4 regions of the Streptomyces sp. NPDC048337 genome follow, and region 4 is predicted to be linked to each of the others. Evidence: riboswitches for the same ligand, from Rfam matches in the RefSeq annotation. Region 4 holds a riboswitch; each other region holds the start of a gene.
What was found. Region 4 has a riboswitch for cobalamin ahead of ACGFYU_RS24455 (energy-coupling factor ABC transporter permease). Riboswitches for the same ligand answer to the same signal wherever they lie in the genome.
Positions count from the first base shown of each region.

Region 1: another riboswitch for cobalamin. It lies ahead of cobN (cobaltochelatase subunit CobN); the one in region 4 lies ahead of ACGFYU_RS24455 (energy-coupling factor ABC transporter permease).
Region 2: another riboswitch for cobalamin. It lies ahead of ACGFYU_RS25870 (ribonucleoside-diphosphate reductase subunit alpha); the one in region 4 lies ahead of ACGFYU_RS24455 (energy-coupling factor ABC transporter permease).
Region 3: another riboswitch for cobalamin. It lies ahead of metE (5-methyltetrahydropteroyltriglutamate--homocysteine S-methyltransferase); the one in region 4 lies ahead of ACGFYU_RS24455 (energy-coupling factor ABC transporter permease).

Region 1 is NZ_JBICYR010000008.1:5,110-9,789, reverse strand. Features, by position in the region: gene ACGFYU_RS15505 (precorrin-2 C(20)-methyltransferase) at 1-218, opposite strand, end outside; gene ACGFYU_RS15500 (precorrin-8X methylmutase) at 215-862, opposite strand; gene ACGFYU_RS15495 (cobalamin biosynthesis protein CobG) at 859-2,067, opposite strand; cobalamin riboswitch at 2,645-2,803, shown strand; gene cobN (cobaltochelatase subunit CobN) at 2,836-4,680, shown strand, end outside.
Region 2 is NZ_JBICYR010000018.1:3,671-8,350, reverse strand. Features, by position in the region: gene ACGFYU_RS25870 (ribonucleoside-diphosphate reductase subunit alpha) at 1-1,779, opposite strand, end outside; cobalamin riboswitch at 1,920-2,051, opposite strand; gene ACGFYU_RS25865 (GNAT family N-acetyltransferase) at 2,096-2,596, opposite strand; gene ACGFYU_RS25860 (Uma2 family endonuclease) at 2,675-3,259, shown strand; gene ACGFYU_RS25855 (CstA-like transporter-associated (seleno)protein) at 3,314-3,508, opposite strand; gene ACGFYU_RS25850 (carbon starvation CstA family protein) at 3,508-4,680, opposite strand, start outside.
Region 3 is NZ_JBICYR010000005.1:165,295-169,974, reverse strand. Features, by position in the region: partial or broken gene metE (5-methyltetrahydropteroyltriglutamate--homocysteine S-methyltransferase) at 1-2,271, opposite strand, end outside; cobalamin riboswitch at 2,463-2,617, opposite strand; partial or broken gene ACGFYU_RS10850 (3-hydroxybutyryl-CoA dehydrogenase) at 2,699-3,564, opposite strand; gene aceB (malate synthase A) at 3,561-4,680, opposite strand, start outside.
Region 4 is NZ_JBICYR010000016.1:87,703-92,382, reverse strand. Features, by position in the region: gene ACGFYU_RS24475 (PadR family transcriptional regulator) at 1-464, opposite strand, end outside; gene ACGFYU_RS24470 (ATP-binding cassette domain-containing protein) at 505-1,326, opposite strand; gene cbiQ (cobalt ECF transporter T component CbiQ) at 1,323-2,072, opposite strand; gene ACGFYU_RS24460 (energy-coupling factor ABC transporter substrate-binding protein) at 2,075-2,413, opposite strand; gene ACGFYU_RS24455 (energy-coupling factor ABC transporter permease) at 2,410-3,090, opposite strand; cobalamin riboswitch at 3,120-3,343, opposite strand; gene ACGFYU_RS24450 (flavodoxin family protein) at 3,408-4,121, shown strand; gene ACGFYU_RS24445 (hypothetical protein) at 4,118-4,642, opposite strand.

The sequences.
Region 1 (4,680 bases), on a different contig from region 4:
TGGTCGGTGGTCTCGGTGGTGACCGGGTAGACCAGCGGCTCCTCGATGTGGTCGGCACGCAGGTGCTTCGCGGCGATCGAGCGGGCGATCGAGCGGCCGTGGCGGGCGCTGTGGTAGGCGACGACGTCCGCCTCTCCGATCACCTCGACGGCGCGCAGGGTCATCAGGGAGGGGTCGCCGGGCCCGAGCCCGACCCCGTACAGCTTTCCGGTGCTCATTCTTCCTCGCTCGCGATCGCGTTGACGGCGGCGGCCGCGATGGCGCTGCCGCCGCGGCGGCCCCGCACGATCAAGTGGTCGAGGGCCGAGGGGTGTTCGGCGAGGGCGTCCTTGGACTCGGCGGCGCCGATGAAGCCGACGGGGACGCCGATGACGGCGGCCGGGCGCGGCGCACCCTCCTCGATCATCTCCAGCAGCCGGAAGAGCGCGGTCGGCGCGTTGCCGACGGCGATCACCGAGCCCTCCAACAGGCCCCGGTCACGCCACACTTCGAGGGCGGCGGCACTGCGCGTGGTGCCCATCTTCGCGGCGAGCTCCGGCACGGCCGGGTCGGACAGAGTACAGATCACGTCGTTGCCGGCGGGCAGCCGCTTGCGGGTGACCCCGCTGGCGACCATCTGCACGTCGCACAGGATCGGCGCACCGGCGTGCAGCGCGGCGCGGGCGCGCAGCACGACGTCCGGGGTGTAGCCGAGGTCCTTGGGCAGGTCGGTCATCCCGCAGGCGTGAATCATGCGCACCGCGACGTGCGCGACGGAGGCGGGCAGCCCGGAGAGGTCCGCCTCGGCGCGGATCGTGGCAAAGGACTGGCGGTAGATCGCGGCGCCGTCCTTCTCGTACTCAAACACGGTGTACTCGCTCATTTCTTCACTGCGGGTTCGGACACGGGGGGTTGGTTGCGGGCGGCGGCGAGGGCCGCGGCGAGTTCATGGCGTGCCACCGGGTCCGCGCCGAGCCGGTACCCGTCGGGCGTGGCCACCAGGTCCACCCAGGCGGTGCCGCGCGGATGCCCGCAGCGGCGTTCGCAGCCGGACCAGTGCACCGGCAGCGGCCCCCGCGCCCGCTCGGCGACGGCCCGGGCGTCGGCGCGTACGTCGGCGAGGGACTTGGCGCAGCCGGGGCGGCCGGTGCAGGCGGTGACGGACTCCCAGGGGCTGTCGGGCGAGGTGACGAGCCCGGCGGGGCGGGCGGTGGTGTCGGTGACGAGGATGCTGCGCCAGGGCGTGATCCGCAGCTCGCCGGGCAGTTCCCGCCACTGGGCGGTGCTCAGCCGGCCGAGGGGGATGAGGACACAGAGCGCGTCCCCGTGCACACCGGCCGCGGGCGGATCCGCGTACGGGCGGGGCGCGTCGGCGACGTACCGCGCACGCATGCCGCGCGCCACGAGCCGATCGGCGAACTCGCTCCCCTCCAGGGAGTGTTCATGGGGCAACTCATCGACCCGCCAGGCCCGCGTCCCGGCGGCGGCCGCGGCGTCGAGGAAGTGGAGGGCGGCCTCCAGCCCGGCCCGCGCGGCGTCGGCGGCGGCCACCTCGACGGCGTCCGGCGCCGAGCCGAGCCGGACCAGCACCCGGCCGCCGGGCTGCGCGAGCAGGGTGACGTCGGGGTCGAGGGCGGCCACGTCCCCGCGCCCGTCGTCGACGGCGAACAGGAACCGGCCGGACAGGGCGGCGGCCTTCGGCTCGGCACAGAGCGCCGCGTCCAGCGCACGCACCGAGGCGGGATCGACCATCGGACCGGCGACGATGTTCCGAATCCGCTCATGGCTCGGCCAGGGCAGCAGCCCAACCGCGCCGAGCAGTTCGGCCAGCCCGCCGCCACAACCATCGGCGAGCCCGCGCAACTGCACGTTCCCGCGCGAGGTGAGCTCCAGATACCCGTCCCCGAACCGGTCGGCGGCCTCGGCGAGCGCGGCCGCCTGCGCGGCGTCGAGCAGCCCGCCGGGGATCCGGACCCGCGCCAGGTACCCGTCGTCGGCCGCGTGCAGACGCAGCGCTCCGGGGCAGGCGTCACCGCGCTCCCGTATGACGGGTTCGTCCCGCGATGCGGCGGAAGGGGGCTGGGGCATGGCGGCGAGCATACCCACGATTCCCCTCCCCCGACCTGTGTCCGTCACCACCCCGCCCGCCGGGGTCGGGGCCGGGGTGGGGTGTCGTCCGGGGCTAAAACGAGATGAATTCGGCGCACGCCGCCGCCCGACACCTCACACGCGGAGCAGGCGCCGAACATCGAAGCCCGCCCCGGACGACACCCCACCCCGGCCCCGACCCCGGCCCACCCGGCCGGTGGCCGCCCCAAGAACCCCGCCCCACAACCCGCACCCACCCAACCACACCACCCACACCCAGCCCCGCCGGCGTTCGAGGCGCGGGGCCCGGGGCAGAGCCCCGATCCGTAAGCCGCACCCACCCAGCCACACCACCCACACCCAGCCCCGCCGGCGTTTGAGGCGCGGGGCCCGGGGCAGAGCCCCGGCAACGGAGCCGCACCCGACATCAACCCGCCAACGCCAGCGCGAGCGCAACGGCACCCGACATCAACCCGCCAACGCCAGCGCGAGCGCAACGGCACCCGGAACCCACCCGCCCACGCCAGCGCGAGCGCCCCGACGCCACCACCCCCACTCCCGGCCAGGGAAAAGGCCCCCTAAGATGACCTTCCGGCGGACCACACGGCCCGCCGTCGCCGAGGACGGCGACATGGGAGGAAGCCCGGTGCGATTCCGGCGCGGTCCCGCCACTGTGAACCCGGCAGCCAACGGCCGAAGGGTGAGTCAGGAACTCCCGCTGTCCTCACTGCCCGGGGCGCGGAAACCCCGAGGAAGGCCTGCCGCCGCATGATCCTGCTGCTGTCGACGTCCGACACCGATCTGCTCAGCGCCCGCGCGGCGAACACGGCGGACGGCCCCGTCCCGTACCGGTTCGCGAACCCCTCCCGCCTTCCCCTCGACGACCTCCCCGGCCTCCTCGACGGAGTCGACCTGGTCGTCGTACGCCTCCTCGGCGGCCTCCGCGCCTGGCAGGAGGGCCTCGACCTGCTCCTCGCCCCCGGCCAGACCCGCCCGGTCGTGGTCCTGACCGGCGAACAGGCCCCGGACGCCCAGCTGATGGAGGCCTCCACGGTCCCCATCGGCATCGCCGCCGAGGCGCACGGCTACCTCGCGCACGGCGGCCCCGCCAACCTCGACCAGCTGGCCCGCTTCCTCTCGGACACGGTCCTCCTCACCGGCCACGGCTTCGAGCCCCCCGCCGCCGCCCCCACCTGGGGCCCCCTGGACCGCACCGCGCGGACCACGCGTCCGGCGGACGGCAGCCCGACCGTCGCCGTGCTCTACTACCGCGCGCACCAGATGAGCGGCAACACCGCCTTCGTGCACGCCCTGTCCGAGGCCATCGAGGCCAAGGGCGCGCAGGCGCTCCCCCTCTACGTCTCCTCCCTCCGCACCCCGGAGCCGGAGCTGCTCGCCGCCCTCGACGGGGTCGACGCCGTCGTCACCACCGTCCTCGCGGCCGGCGGCACCCGCCCCGCCACCGCCTCCGCCGGCGGGGACGACGAGTCCTGGGACGCGGGCGCCCTCGCCGCGCTCGGCGTGCCGATCCTCCAGGCCCTCTGCCTGACCGGCTCCCGCTCCACCTGGGAGGAGAACGACGAGGGCCTGTCCCCCCTCGACGCCGCCACCCAGGTCGCCGTGCCCGAGTTCGACGGCCGTCTGATCACCGTCCCGTTCTCCTTCAAGGAGCTCGACGAGGACGGCCTGCCCGCCTACGTGGCCGACCCCGAGCGGGCCGCCCGGGTCGCCGGTATCGCCGTACGCCACGCCCGCCTGCGCCACATCGAACGCCGCGACAAGCGAATCGCCCTCGTCCTCTCCGCGTACCCCACCAAGCACTCCCGTATCGGCAATGCGGTCGGCCTCGACACCCCGGCCAGCGCGGTGGAACTGCTCCGCACGCTCATCGCCGAGGGCTACGACTTCGGCCCCGTCACGGACATCCCCGGCCTGGTCTCAGGCGACGGCGACGAGCTGATCCGCGCCCTGATCGAGGCCGGAGGCCACGACCAGGACTGGCTGACCGAGGAGCAGCTGGCCCGCAACCCGGTCCGCATCCCGGCCGCCGACTACCGCCGCTGGTTCGCCGAACTCCCCGCCGAACTCCGCGAGAGCGTGGAGCAACACTGGGGCGAAGCCCCGGGCACCATGTTCGTGGACCACTCATCAAACCCCGAGGGCGACATCGTCCTGGCGGCCCTGCGCCGCGGGAACCTCCTCATCCTCATCCAGCCGCCCCGCGGCTTCGGCGAGAACCCGATCGCGATCTACCACGACCCGGACCTGCCGCCGTCGCACCACTACCTGGCCGCGTACCGCTGGATCCAGGCGCGCGCGGAGGACGGCGGTTTCGGCGCCGACGCGATGATCCACCTGGGCAAGCACGGCAACCTGGAGTGGCTGCCGGGCAAGAACGCCGGCCTGTCCGCGGCCTGCGCCCCGGACGCCGCACTCGGCGACCTCCCCCTCATCTACCCCTTCCTCGTCAACGACCCGGGCGAGGGCACCCAGGCCAAGCGCCGCGTGCACGCCACCCTGGTCGACCACCTGGTTCCCCCCATGGCCCGGGCCGAGTCCTACGGCGACATCGCCCGCCTGGAACAGCACCTGGACGAGTACGCCCAGATCTCC
Region 2 (4,680 bases), on a different contig from region 4:
GGCGTCCCAACGCTCGGGCCAGTGCAGGGTCACGTCGTAGTGGTCGGGGTGCAGTACGCCCTGGGCGGTGCGGGTCTCGGCCCAGGCCGGGAGCGGGCCGCCGCGCTCGGCGAGGTCGCAGGAGGCCTCGTACGCGGCCAGCATGATCCGCTCGGAGATCTTCGTCGACAGGGCCTTCGCCTCGGGGGAGTCGAAGGGGAGCCGCAGCTTGAAGAAGACGTCCTGGAGGCCCATCGCGCCCAGGCCCACCGGACGCCACTTGGCGTTGGAGCGGCCGGCCTGCTCGGTCGGGTAGAAGTTGATGTCCACGACGCGGTCGAGGAAGGTGACCGCCGTGCGGACGGTCTCGTCCAGGCGCTCCCAGTCCAGCTCCCCGTCGGCCACGAAGGCGCCCAGGTTGACCGAGCCGAGGTTGCAGACGGCGGTCTCGCCGTCGTTGGTGACCTCGATGATCTCGGTGCAGAGGTTGGAGGAGTGGACCACCGTGCCGGGCAGCGCGGTCTGGTTCGCGGTCCGGTTGGAGGCGTCCTTGAAGGTCATCCAGCCCTGGCCGGTCTGCGCGAGGGTGCGCATCATGCGGCCGTACAGGTCGCGGGCCGGCATGGTCTTCTTCGCGAGCCCGGCCGCCTCGGCCTTGACGTAGGCGGCGTCGAAGTCCGCGCCGTACAGGTCGACCAGCTCGGGGACGTCGGCCGGGGAGAACAGCGACCAGTCGGCGTCGGCGTTCACGCGGCGCATGAACTCGTCCGGGATCCAGTGGGCGAGGTTCAGGTTGTGCGTGCGGCGCTGGTCCTCGCCGGTGTTGTCGCGGAGCTCCAGGAACTCCTCGATGTCCGCGTGCCAGGTCTCCAGGTAGACGGCGGCGGCGCCCTTGCGGCGGCCGCCCTGGTTCACGGCGGCGACGGAGGCGTCGAGGGTCTTCAGGAACGGCACGATGCCGTTGGAGTGGCCGTTCGTACCGCGGATCAGCGAACCGCGGGCGCGGATGCGGGAGTACGAGAGGCCGATGCCGCCGGCGTGCTTGGAGAGGCGGGCGACCTGGTGGTAGCGGTCGTAGATCGAGTCGAGCTCGTCCAGCGGGGAGTCCAGCAGGTAGCAGGAGGACATCTGCGGGTGCCGGGTGCCGGAGTTGAAGAGCGTGGGGGAGGACGGCAGGTAGTCGAGGCGGCTCATCAGCCGGTAGAGGGAGGCGACTTCCTCGACGGCGCGCACGCTCTCGTCCTCCGCGAGGCCGCAGGCCACGCGCAGCATGAAGTACTGCGGGGTCTCGATGACCTGGCGGGTGATCGGGTGGCGCAGCAGGTAGCGGCTGTGCAGGGTGCGCAGGCCGAAGAAGCCGAAGCGGTCGTCGGCGCCCTCGGCGAGGGTGTGCTCCACCAGCGCGTCGAGGCGGCTCGCGTGGATCCGTACGAACTCGGCCGTGCGGTCGGCGATGAGGCCCTCGCGGTGGCCGACCTCGACGGAGGTGGAGAAGGAGGTGGCACCCTGGCCCGCGGCCTCGTCGGCCACGGCCAGCGTCAGCAGCCGGGCGGCGAGCTTGGAGTACGCCGGGTCCTCGGAGATCAGGCCGGCGGCGGACTCGGTGGCCAGCCCGCGCAGTTCGGCCTCGTCGGCGGCGGAGCTGCGGCCGCGCAGCGCGGCGGCGGCCACCCGGCCGGGGTCGGTGTCGGGGAGGTCGGCCGTCAGCTCGGTGAGGGTACGCAGCAGCGTGGCCCCCGGGCCCTCGGTGTTGTCGCCAGAAGTGGACTCGGCGCGCGGTGCGGAAGGCGCGATGGTCACGGCGGGAGCTCTCCCTCGCTCGGCCCGGCGTCGGTGGGCAGGGCACGGGGAGGCGCATGCGGGCGTGGCAGGTACGCGTACACCGCATGGCGTCCACCGGCCCAACCGCGAGGCCCGGACGTATCGGCACCCGGTTCGGTCGAGCCGGGCGCACCGTCGGCAGGTCTTCGGACTTGCGAGTACACCGATGGGTGTACTTCATACCGTTGCGGGACAGTTCCGGATTCACACCGGATTCCCCTGCGGCGACAGCGAGCATGAGCATACATGTGGGGGCCGCCTCGTGTGTGACCCCCTAGATGTTGTGTCGCCGCGGCTACAGTTCGAGACCGTACGTAAGCAGAGTGAGGCCGGGGAAGGGCTCCCAGTCCCGCGCGGGGGTCCGTACGAAGCCGAGGCGTTCGTAGATCCGGTGGGCGGCCGGCATGTCGTCCGACGTGGACAGCACGAGGTGCCGTACGCCGTCGAGGGCCCGGGCGCGGTCGATGCAGGCCCGCACGAGCGCCTCGCCGGCCCCCTGCCCGCGGCCCTCCCGGGCGACGGCCAGCATCCGGAACTCCGCCTCTCCCTCCCCGGCGATGTCGCAGTACGCGCTGCCTGGCGGGGCGAAGGCCACACCGCCGAGCAGCCGGCCGTCGCTGCGCGCGGCGACGAGTATCTCGCTGTGGGCGGCCCGCCCGGCCACGTCCCGCAGCCGGGCGAGGTACGGGTCCTCCTCGCCGTAGGTGAGCAGCCCGTCCCCGAGGTAGGCCCGCGCGGTGATCTCCCCGAGCTCCTCGTATTCCTCCGGCAGCGCTTCCCTGATCACGATGTCCATGCGGTCGAGTGTGCCGGACGCCTGTCGGTGCCCGGCGCTATCGTCGGAGACAGCACCGTCGAGGAAGGCGAGCGAGGCATGAGCGTCATGACCGAACGTCCCCACCTGTCGACCGAGTCCTTCGAGCACCTGGCCCGCATAGCCGCCCGCGAGGAAGAGGGGCTGCGACTGGAATTCATCGGTGGGGTGCTGAGGAGCAAGGCCATGCCAGACGGGGACCACGGGCGGATCATCGTGTGGCTGTCCCGGATCTGTATGCAGCACCACCCGGACTTCTGGCTGCACCAAGGGCAGGGGATCAAGGCGGAACAGTACCGGGAGGGCCGCGCGATTCCGGACGGGGTTCTGGCGCACGAGGACGCGTTCGTCGGGCAGGGTGACTGGGCGGAACCGGGCCCGATCCTGATGGCCGTCGAGGTGACCTCGTGGGACTCCGACACCGAGCAGCGTGACCGGGTCGAGAAGCCGCGCGCTTATGCGGAGACCGGCATCCCCGTCTACCTGCTCATCGACCGGCTCAAGTGCCAGGTGCTCGTCCACAGCGACCCGGACGGCGGCCGCTACGAGACCGTGCGCACCGTTCCCTTCGGCAGGGAGGTCAAGCTTCCCGACCCCGTCGGCATCACCCTCCAGACCGAGCGCCTCAAGGACTGGGTGCGCTGACCCCGCACGCGCCGAAGGGCCCCGCCGGGGAACGGCGGGGCCCTTCGTACGTGTTCAGCAGCAGCGGAAGCCCTCGCGGGGGTCCGCCTCGCGCGAGTCCGTGCGGGCCCGTTCGAAGGCGCGCCGGGTCAGGACCTCGGCGGCCGGGTCGTGGGAGCGGGCGTGGGCGACGTAGCGGTCGTACGCCGCCTCGCCCGAGAACTCCCGTACGTAGTACCGGGCCCGCGCCAGCGCGCTGCGCACGCTCATCAGGCCACCGGCTCCTTCGGGCGCCCGCCGCCCGAGTCGAGGCCCGCCGTGGCGAGCTCCGCCCGCTCCTCGGCGGTCGGGATCAGCCCGGCCGGGGCGATGATCTTCGACTCGGTCCACGGGACCTCGGAGAGCTTCACGGACTCGGGGCTGCTGATGGCCTTGAAGCAGGTCCGGGCCGCGTCCGCCAGCACGATGATGATCAGGAGCGCGAACAGCGCGGACAGCGCGCCGTCCACCGTGGCGTTGGTGACCACGGTGTGCATGTCGTCCATGTTCTTCGCGGGCGGCAGCACCTTCCCCGCGTCGATCCCGCTCTGGTACTTGTCGCGCTGGGCGAAGAAGCCGACCTTCACGTCCTCCGAGAAGATCTTCTGGTAGCTCGCGGTGAGCGTGACGGCCACGTCCCACGCCAGCGGAACGCCCGTCACCCAGGCCCACTTCAGCCGGCCGGACTTGACCAGCAGCGTGGTGCAGACGGCCAGGGCCACGGCCGCGAGCAGCTGGTTCGCGATGCCGAACAGCGGGAAGAGCTGGTTGATGCCGCCCAGCGGGTCCTTGATGCCGACCCACAGGAAGTAGCCCCAGCCGCCGACGACGATGGCGCTCGCCAGCCAGACGCCCGGCTTCCAGCTGACGTTCTTGAAGGACTTGTGCACGTTGCCGAGGGTGTCCTGGAGCATGAACCGCCCGACGCGGGTGCCCGCGTCGACCGTCGTCAGGATGAACAGCGCCTCGAACATGATGGCGAAGTGGTACCAGAAGGCCTTCATGCCGGCGCCGCCGATGACGGCCGAGAAGATCTCCGACATTCCGAGTGCGAAGGTCGGCGCGCCGCCCGTACGGGACAGCAGGCTGGCCTCCTCGACGTCCTTGGCGGCCTGCGCGAGGGCGTCCGGGGTGATGGCGAAGCCGAAGTTGGTCACCGCCGCGGAAGCCGTCTCGACCGTGGTGCCGATGACCCCGCCGGGGGAGTTCACGGCGAAGAAGAGCCCGGGCTCGATGATGGTGGCCGCGATCATCGCCATGATGGCGACGAAGGACTCGGTGAGCATGGCGCCGTAGCCGATGACCCGGACCTGGGTCTCCTTCTGGATCATCTTCGGGGTGGTGCCCGAGGAGACCAGCGAGTGGAAGCCGGACAGGGCGCCGCACGCGATGGTGATGAAGAC
Region 3 (4,680 bases), on a different contig from region 4:
AGGTGCTCCAGGGAGGCCCGGGTCTCGGGCCAGCCGCGGGTCTTCAGGCCGCAGTCGGGATTGACCCACAGCCGCTCGGCCGGGATCGCCTCAAGCCCCTTGCGCAGCAGGGCCGCCGCCTCGTCGGCCGAGGGGACGCGCGGCGAGTGGATGTCCCATACGCCGGGGCCGACCTCGCGCGGGTAGCCCGCGCCCGCGAGTTCGTCCGCCACCTGCATGTGGGAGCGGGCGGCCTCCAGGCTGATGACGTCGGCGTCGAGGTCGTCGATGGCCCGCAGGATGTCGCCGAACTCGGCGTAGCACATGTGGGTGTGGATCTGGGTCTCCGGCCGGACCCCGCTCGTGGTGAGCCGGAACGACTCGGTGGCCCAGGCCAGGTACTCCGTGTGCCCGTCGGCCCGCAGCGGCAGCGTCTCGCGCAGGGCGGGCTCGTCCACCTGGATCACCGAAGTCCCCGCCGCTTCCAGGTCGTTCACCTCGTCCCGCAGGGCCAGCGCGATCTGGCGCGCGGTGTCGCCGAGCGGCTGGTCGTCGCGTACGAAGGACCAGGCGAGCATGGTGACCGGGCCGGTCAGCATCCCCTTGACGGGACGGCCCGTCTGCGCCTGGGCGTACGAGGTCCAGCGGACGGTCATCGGGTCGGGCCGGGAGATGTCGCCGGCGAGGACCGGCGGGCGGACGTAGCGCGTCCCGTACGACTGGACCCAGCCGTGCTGGGTCGCCAGGTAGCCGGTGAGCTGCTCGGCGAAGTACTGGACCATGTCGTTGCGTTCGGGCTCCCCGTGCACGAGGACGTCGATGCCGGCCTTCTCCTGGAAGGCGAGGACCTCGCGGATCTCAGCCTTGATGCGCTCCTCGTAGCCGTCCCTGTCGATGCGGCCGGCGCGCAGGTCGGCGCGGGCGGTGCGCAGGTCCGGGGTCTGCGGGAAGGAGCCGATCGTGGTGGTGGGCAGCGGAGGCAGGCGCAGATGGGCCCGCTGGGCGGTGGCCCGGTCGGCGTAGGGCTGCGGACGGCGGGCATCGGCCGCGGTGGTCGCGTCGGCGCGGGCCCGTACGGCGGGATCGCGGGTGATCGCCGAGCTGGCGCGGGAGGCCAGGTCGGCCCGGTTGGCGGCGAGTTCGGCCGCGATGGCGTCGGTGCCCTGGGCCAGGCCGCGGGCCAGCGTGGTGATCTCGGCGGTCTTCTGCCGGGCGAAGGCCAGCCAGCGGCGGACCTGCGGGTCGATGTCGCGTTCGGCGGCGGCGTCCAGTGGGACGTGCAGCAGGGAGCAGGACGCGGCCACGTCGACCCGGTCGGCGAGGCCCAGCAGCGTGCCCAGCGTGGCGAGGGACTTCGCGTAATCGTTGATCCAGATGTTGCGGCCGTTGACCACGCCCGCGACCAGGCGCTTGCCGGGCAGGCCGCCCGCGGCTGCGAGATCGGCGAGGTTGCCGGCGGCCCGCTCGGTGAAGTCCAGGGCCAGGCCCTCGACGGGCGCCTTGGCGAGCACCGGCAGGGCCTCGCCCAGCCGGTCGAAGTAGGAGGCGACCAGCAGCTTGGGCCGGTCGGTGAGCGCGCCGAGCTCGCGGTAGGCGCGGGCCGCGGCGCCCAGGTCGGCCGGGGTCCGGTCCTGGACGAGGGCGGGCTCGTCCAGTTGCACCCACTCGGCGCCGGCGGCCCGCAGGTCGGAGAGGACCCGCGCGTAGACGGGCAGCAGCCGGTCGAGCAGGGTCAGCGGCTGGAAGCCGGGGGCGACGCCCGGGGCCGGCTTGGCCAGCAGCAGGTAGGTGATCGGGCCGACGAGCACGGGCCGGGCGGTCAGCCCGAGGGCCAGGGCCTCGCGCAGCTCCGCGACCTGCTTGGCGGAGTCGGCGGTGAAGGCGGTGTCGGGGCCGAGTTCGGGGACCAGATAGTGGTAGTTGGTGTCGAACCACTTGGTCATCTCCAGCGGAGCCACGTCCTGGGTGCCGCGGGCCATCGCGAAGTAGCCGTCGAGGGCGTCGGAGGCGAGCGCCGCCCGGTGTCGGGCGGGGACGGCGCCGACCATCACGCTGGTGTCCAGTACGTGGTCGTAGTACGAGAAGTCGCCGGTCGGCACCTCCGTGATGCCGGCCTCGGCGAGCTGGCGCCAGTTCGAGCGGCGCAGGTCCGGCGGTGCGGTGGAGGGCCTCGGCGGTGACGCGGCCCTTCCAGTAGCCCTCGACGGCCTTCTTCAGTTCGCGGTTCTGCCCCTGCCGCGGGTAGCCGTACACGGTGGGCTGTACTGCCGCGGCTGCGGACTTGTCTGTCACGGAACTCTCCTTCGCGAGCGTGTCTCCATGGACCCGGTGAGGGCCGAGGGCGCGAAGGGGTGCCGGAACGGGCGGACCGCCGGATCGCGTACGCCTGGGTACGCGACGGGAGATCCGCCCGATGTGCACGCCGACCCGCCCACGAGGTCACCGGGAAACCGTGCGCGGTCGTTCGCGCACGGGCAACGGGCAGGTCTTCGGACTCGCGGGCACACCGACCTCTTCACGAGGCGGCACCTACTGGCCGTCGCTTCCCAGGACCGGTTCCGGTCCCAGTGCGTATGACGGCGGTCGTTCCCACTCACCGCTGCGGGGCAGTCCCGGATTCCCACCGGGTTCCCTCTTACGACGCGTCCCGCCATGGGGGTCCCCCCAAGCCGTTCAGGCCATGGGGGAGGACGGGGGCGAACCAGCTGCGTTCGCAAGCCTACCCGGTGTAGGTGTGGAATCCACGACCCGATTTCCGGCCCAACAATCCCGCCTGCACCATCCGTTGGAGCAGCGGCGGCGGGGCGTACAGCGGCTCCTTGAACTCCTCGTACATCGAGTCGGCGATGGCGGCGACGGTGTCCAGACCGATCAGGTCGGCGAGTTTGAGCGGGCCCATGGGGTGGGCGCAGCCCAGTTCCATGCCCGCGTCGATGTCGGCGGGCGTGGCGTATCCGGATTCGGCCATGCGCACGGCCGAGAGCAGATAGGGGACGAGGAGGCTGTTTACGACGAAGCCGGCCCGGTCCGTGGAGTGGATGGCGTTCTTGCCCAGAGTGTCGCGGGCGAAGGACTCCACCGTGCGCACGGTCTCCGTGGAGGTGTGCAGGGAGGAGACGATCTCCACCAGGGGCAGGACGGGAACGGGGTTGAAGAAGTGCAGGCCCACGACCCGGTCGGCGCGCCCCGTGGCCATGCCCAGGCGCATGATCGGGATGGCGGAGGTGTTGGACGCGAGGACGGCCTCCGGGTCTTCGACGATCTTGTCGAGCGCGGTGAACAGCTCCGTCTTGACCTCGGCGCCCTCGGTGACGGCCTCGATGACGAGACGGCGGTCCGCGAGCTCGTCGAGGTCGGCCGTGAAGACGAGGCGGGCGAGGGCGTGCTCGGCGGAGAGACGGTCGAGTTTCCCGCGCTGGACAGCCCGTTCCAGGGAGACCGCGACGCGTTCGCGGCCGCCCGGGCGGCGGTGGCGTCGGCCTCGCAGACGAGGGTGTCGAGCCCGGCGAGGGCGCACACCTCGGCGATGCCGGCGCCCATCAGGCCGCCACCGACGACTCCGACCCGGCTGAGGGGGCTGGTCATGAGCGTGCCTCCGTACGGCGGACGAGGTGGCGGGCGTAGGCCCCGGGGGTGAAGAAGGGCGGCAGGGTGGGACCGAGGGCGGTCTCCTCCAGGATCCGGCGGGCCGCGGCCACCTCGGCGCCGGGCTGTTCCGCGGCGAGCGCCGCGCACTCGGAGTCGAGCAGGCCGAGGACCTCCTCGCGGGTGACGGCGCGATGGCGCAGCCACTGCCAGAGCTGCACCCGGGCGATCTCGGCGGTGGCCGCGTCCTCCATCAGCCCGTACAGGGCGACCGCTCCGCGCCCGCGCAGCCAGGCGTCGAAGTACCGCAGCGCGACGGCGACGTTGGCGCGCACGCCGTCCGGGGTCGGCGAGCCGCCGACCCGGCGCACCGAGAGCAGGTCGCAGGCCCGGACGGCGACGTCGCCGCGGGTGCGGTCCAGCTGGTGCGGCCGGTCGCCGAGGACCGCGTCGAAGGCGTCCCGGCAGACCGGGACCAGGCCCGGGTGGGCCACCCAGGAGCCGTCGAAGCCGTCCTCGGCCTCCCGCTCCTTGTCCAGCCGGACCCTGGCCAGCGCGGCCTCGTGGGCGGCCGGGTCCTTGCCGGGGACGTGGGCGGCCATGCCGCCGATGGCGTGGGCGCCGCGCTTGTGGCAGGTGCGGACGAGGAGTTCGGTGTACGCCCGCATGAACGGGGCGGTCATGGTGACCCGGTCCCGGTCGGGGAGGAGGAAGTCGGTGCGGTGCGCGAAGGTCTTGATCAGGCTGAAGAGGTAGTCCCAGCGGCCCGCGTTCAGACCCGAACTGTGCTCGCGCAGCTCGTAGAGGATCTCCTCCATCTCGAAGGCGGCGGTGATCGTCTCGATGAGGACGGTGGCGCGGATCGTGCCGCGGGGGATGCCGAGGAGGTCCTGGGCGAGAACGAAGACGTCGTTCCAGAGCCGCGCCTCGTAACGGTTCTCCAGCTTGGGGAGGTAGAAGTACGGGCCGGGGCCGGCGTCGATCTGCCGCTGGGCGCAGTGGAAGAAGTACAGGCCGAAGTCCACCAGCGAAGCCGGTACGGGGCGGCCGTCGATCTCCAGGTGCTCTTCGAGGAGGTGCCAGCCGCGGGGCCGGACCACGATCGTGGCGAGGTCC
Region 4 (4,680 bases):
CCGTGCAGGACGAGCCGCCGCAGCCGGTCCTCGACGGCGTCGCGCTCCGCCGGGAAGTCCTTCTCCTCGATGGCCTCGTACTGCGCCAACTGCCGCTGGTGCAGCTCCAGGTGGCGCCGCAGCTCGGGGCCGAGCCCCTGCGGCCCCACGACGCCGGCCGCCCGGATGCGCAGCAGCAGCGGGTCGCGCATCGGCTTGGGGTCCTGGCTCTCGCCGACCCACCGGGCGAGCTCCGCGCCGCCGGCGGGCAGGACCTCGTACTCCTTCTTCTGCCCGCGCACGGGCACCTCGCTGGGCAGCGCCCGGATCAGCCCGGACTCCTCCAGCCGTCCCAGCTCGCGGTAGATCTGCTGGTGCGTCGCGGACCAGAAGTATCCGATCGACTTGTCGAACCGCCGGGTCAGCTCCAGCCCGGACGAGGGCTTCTCGAGCAGGGCGGTGAGGATGGCGTGGGGCAGCGACATGCCGCCATCCTAGGTTTGTCCGGCCCCGCGGACGGGACGGTCAGCGCCACGTGGACAGGGATTCCGGGAGGCGGGGGCCGGGGGCGTCGGCGGCGAGGAAGCCGTGGGTACGGAGGAAGGCCGTCACCGCCGGGGACCAGGCCTGGCGGAGGCCCGCCTCGGCCAGGAGGGCCGGGTCCGAGAGGAGGACCTCGGCCGGGCCCGTGCGGATCCCGCCCGGGGTGAGGACCGCCGCGTCGTCGGCCCAGCGGACCGCCAGCTCCACGTCGTGGGTGGCCATGACCACCGTGGTGCCCGCCGAACGCAGGCCCGAGAGGGCGTCCAGCAGCCGCTCCTGCCCGTCCGGATCCAGCCCCGCCGTCGGCTCGTCCAGGATCAGCACCCGCGGAGCCATCGCCACCGCCCCCGCGATCGCCGCCCGCTTGCGCTGCCCGTAGGAGAGCAGGTGCGTCGGCCGGTCCCGCAGCGCCGTGATGTCCAGCGCGGCCAGGGCCGACTCGACGCGCTCGTGGACCTCCGGCAACGGCAGGCCCAGGTTCATCGGCCCGAAGGACACGTCCTGCTCCACCGAGGCCGCGAACAGCTGGTCGTCCGGGTCCTGGACCACCAGCTGGACCGCGGTCCGCAGCCGGGTCAGGCCGGCCCGGTCGTGGGCCACCGCCGCGCCGTCGAGGTGCAGCGCGCCCGAGCCCGGCCGCAGGCCCCCGCTCAGCAGCCGCATCAGGGTGGTCTTGCCGCTGCCGTTGCGGCCCAGCAGCACCAGCGCGCGGCCCTCGGCGATCCCGAAGTCCACCCCGGACAGCACGGCGGGCCCGTCCTCGTACGCGTAGCCCGCGCCCACCAGTTCCACCAACGGCCTCACAGGTACAGCTCCTTCAGTACGAGGGTCACGGCCACCAGGGCCGCCAGAAGCGCCGCCGACGCGGCCAGGAACCGCCAGGACAGCGCGGACTCCGGTACGAGCACCCGCAGCGCGCCGTCGTAGCCGCGCCCGGCCAGGCCCGACTGGAGCCGAGCCGCGCGGTCGAAGGCCCGTACGAAAGAGGTCGCCGCGAGCCCGGCCAGCGAACGCCACGCCGCCGCCCGGCCGGTGGTGCCCAGCCGGGCCGCCTGCGCCTGGCGGACGCGGGCGAGGGAGTCCAGCAGCAGGAACCCGATGCGGTACATGACCAGGGCCACGTCGACCACCGGGGCCGGCACCCCCGCCCGGACCAGCCGCGGCAGCACGTCGGAGACCGGGGTGGTGAAAGCGAACAGCAGCACGCCGAGCGAGGCCGCGGAGGTGCGCAGCAGCAGCTCCACCGCCTGCCGGGGGCCGTCGGGGGCCAGTGCGACGAGCCCGTCGGGCCCGCCCACGGCGAACAGCAGCGGCAGCGCCCCCGTGAAGCAGAAGCCGAGCGGGATCCGGAAGGCCCGCCACAGCTGCCGCCCCGTGACCCCGGCGGGGCCGAGCAGCACGGCGAGCGTGGCGGCGGCGACCACCGGCCCGCCGGGCCACGGCGGCAGGCACACCGCCGTGACCGTCAGCCCGATCCCCAGCAGGGCCTTCTCCAGCGGGTGCCGGTGCCGCCAGCGGCTGCCGTGCGCGGCCGCGTCGATCGGCAGCACCCCTACGCCTCCGGGGCGGGCGCGGACGAGGCGGCCTCCGCTGCCGCCGCCCCCTGGCGGCGGCCCTTGCGGACGCCGAAGTAGTACGCGAGCACGCCCGCGCCCAGGGCCGCCTGGAGGGCGAACAGCGCCGACTCGATCTCCCCGGACGGGGGTTCGTACAGCGGCGAGAACCACGGCTCGTAGTCCGGCTTCAGCTCGGTGATGGCCGCCTCCGCCTGCGCGTCGGCGCCCGCGAACGGCTCCTCCTTGTCGTCGCCGAGCCCCAGCGCGAGCGGGAGTACGGCCAGCGCCGCCACCAGGAACAGCAGCAGGGTGTTGATCTTCGCGTTCCGGCTCATCGGGCCGTCGCCTCCTTCAGCTTCGCGACGCCGAGGCGGACCAGGTCCGACCGGCTGGACCGCATCAGCAGCCGCATCACGAGCACGGTCAGCAGGCCCTCGCTCACCGCGAGCGGGAGCTGGGTGACCGCGAAGATCCCGCCGAACTTCCCGAGCGCGCCGAGGAAGCCCGTCACCGGGTCCGGGAAGGCGAGCGCCAGCTGCACCGAGGTCACGCAGTAGGTGACCAGGTCGGCGAAGAAGGCGCCGAAGAACACGGTCACCATCAGCGGCACGTCGAGGCCGCGCAGCAGCCGGTAGACGCCGTACCCCGCCCACGGCCCGGCGATCGCCATGGAGAAGACGTTGGCGCCGAGGGTGGTCAGCCCGCCGTGCGCCAGCAGCAGCGCCTGGAAGAGCAGGGTGATCGTGCCGAGCACGGCCATGATCGGTGGCCGGAAGAGGATGGCCCCGAGCCCGGTGCCGGTCGGGTGCGAGCAACTGCCCGTCACGGAGGGGATCTTCAGCGCGGACAGGACGAAGGTGAACGCTCCGGACGCCCCGAGCAGCAGGGTGCTCTCCGGATTGGCCTTCACCTCGCGGCTCAGGGCGCGGACACCGTGTACGACGAAGGGGGCGGACGCGGCGCCCCAGGCGACCGCGTGCAAGGGGGGCAGGAAGCCCTCGGCTATGTGCATGTGTGGGGAAGACCTCTCCAGCACCTCGTGGATGGACAGCGCGCCCCGGCCGGTCTCCTGGCTCACGGGTACTGATGCCCGGGCTCCGCCTTCCCGGGCCGTGCGGTCTCCCGCGCGGGCCCAGTGGCTTCCCGCTGGGGGCACCTCCCGGACGGAGTCTGGGGGAGAGTGGAGCCGGACTTCCCGATCACAGTGGCGAGGGCCGCACCGGTTTCCCACCGGTTTCCCGAACACCAAGGCCCACTGACCCTATCCCGGATGTCCCGGATGGGTGCGCTCCGGTGGCGGCGCCGGCCCGATCCGCCCAGTGTGAAGGGGTGGCAGCCGACTACTCGTACCCGGACCTGACCGCCGTCTACGTGAACTGCACGCTCAAGCGCTCGCCCGAGACCAGCAACACCGAGGGCCTGATCGACAAGAGCCGCGCCGTCATGGAGTCGGCCGGCGTCCGGACCTCGCTCATCCGGGCCGTCGACCACGACATCGCGACGGGCGTCTGGCCGGACATGACCGACCACGGCTGGGAGAGCGACCAGTGGCCGGTGCTCTACAGCCAGATCATGGACGCCGACATCCTCGTGCTGTGCGGCCCGATCTGGCTGGGCGACAACAGCTCGGTGATGAAGCAGGTCATCGAGCGGCTCTACGCCTGCTCCTCGCTCCTGAACGAGCAGGGCCAGTACGCCTATTACGGACGCGTCGGCGGTGCGCTGATCACCGGCAACGAGGACGGCGTCAAACACTGCGCCATGAACATCCTCTACAGCCTCCAGCACCTCGGCTACGCGATCCCGCCGCAGGCCGACGCGGGCTGGATCGGCGAGGCCGGACCCGGGCCCTCCTACCTCGACCCGGGCTCGGGCGGCCCCGAGAACGACTTCACCAACCGGAACACCACCTTCATGTCCTGGAACCTGATGCACCTGGCCGCCCTCCTCAAGCGGGCGGGCGGGATTCCGGCGCACGGCAACCAGCGCTCACTGTGGGACGCCGGCTGCCGTTTCGACTTCCCCAATCCCGAGCACCGCTAGCACCGGTTGGTGTGCGCGAAGTCCACGACGAACCGGTCGGGCGAGTGCAGCGTGAAGGTGCGGTAGTACGGATTCGTGGCGAAGGCGGCGCCGAAGGTGACGTACCCCTCGAAGTCGCCGGTCAGGGCGAGGCCCTTGAGCTGGGGGAGGAAGATCTTCTGGAGCTTGGGCCCCTTGTAGACGCTGTGCCCCGCGTCGTCGTGCGCGGCGGCGGGGTTCAGCCGGATCTGCAGGAAGAACTTCCCGGCCAGCGGGACGGGCTTGCCGGACCCGTCGTAGACCAGGTGGGAGACGGGAGTGACGGTGACCGAGGGGAGGCCCCCCTTGAGGTCGATGACGAGCCGGTCGTAGGTGGGGTGCCCGCCCCAGCGGGCATTGACGACGAGCGGCGTCTGGGTCTGGGCCGGTGCGCGACCGGCGGCGGCCGTCGTGGCCGAGGCCGGAGCTACGAGGGAGAGCCCGGCGGCGAGCAGCACCCCGGAGGTCACGGCGGTGAGCCGGTGCAGGCGCGGATGGATCATGACGTCCCCTCGATTCTGAAGAGGCGGGGACAAATGGG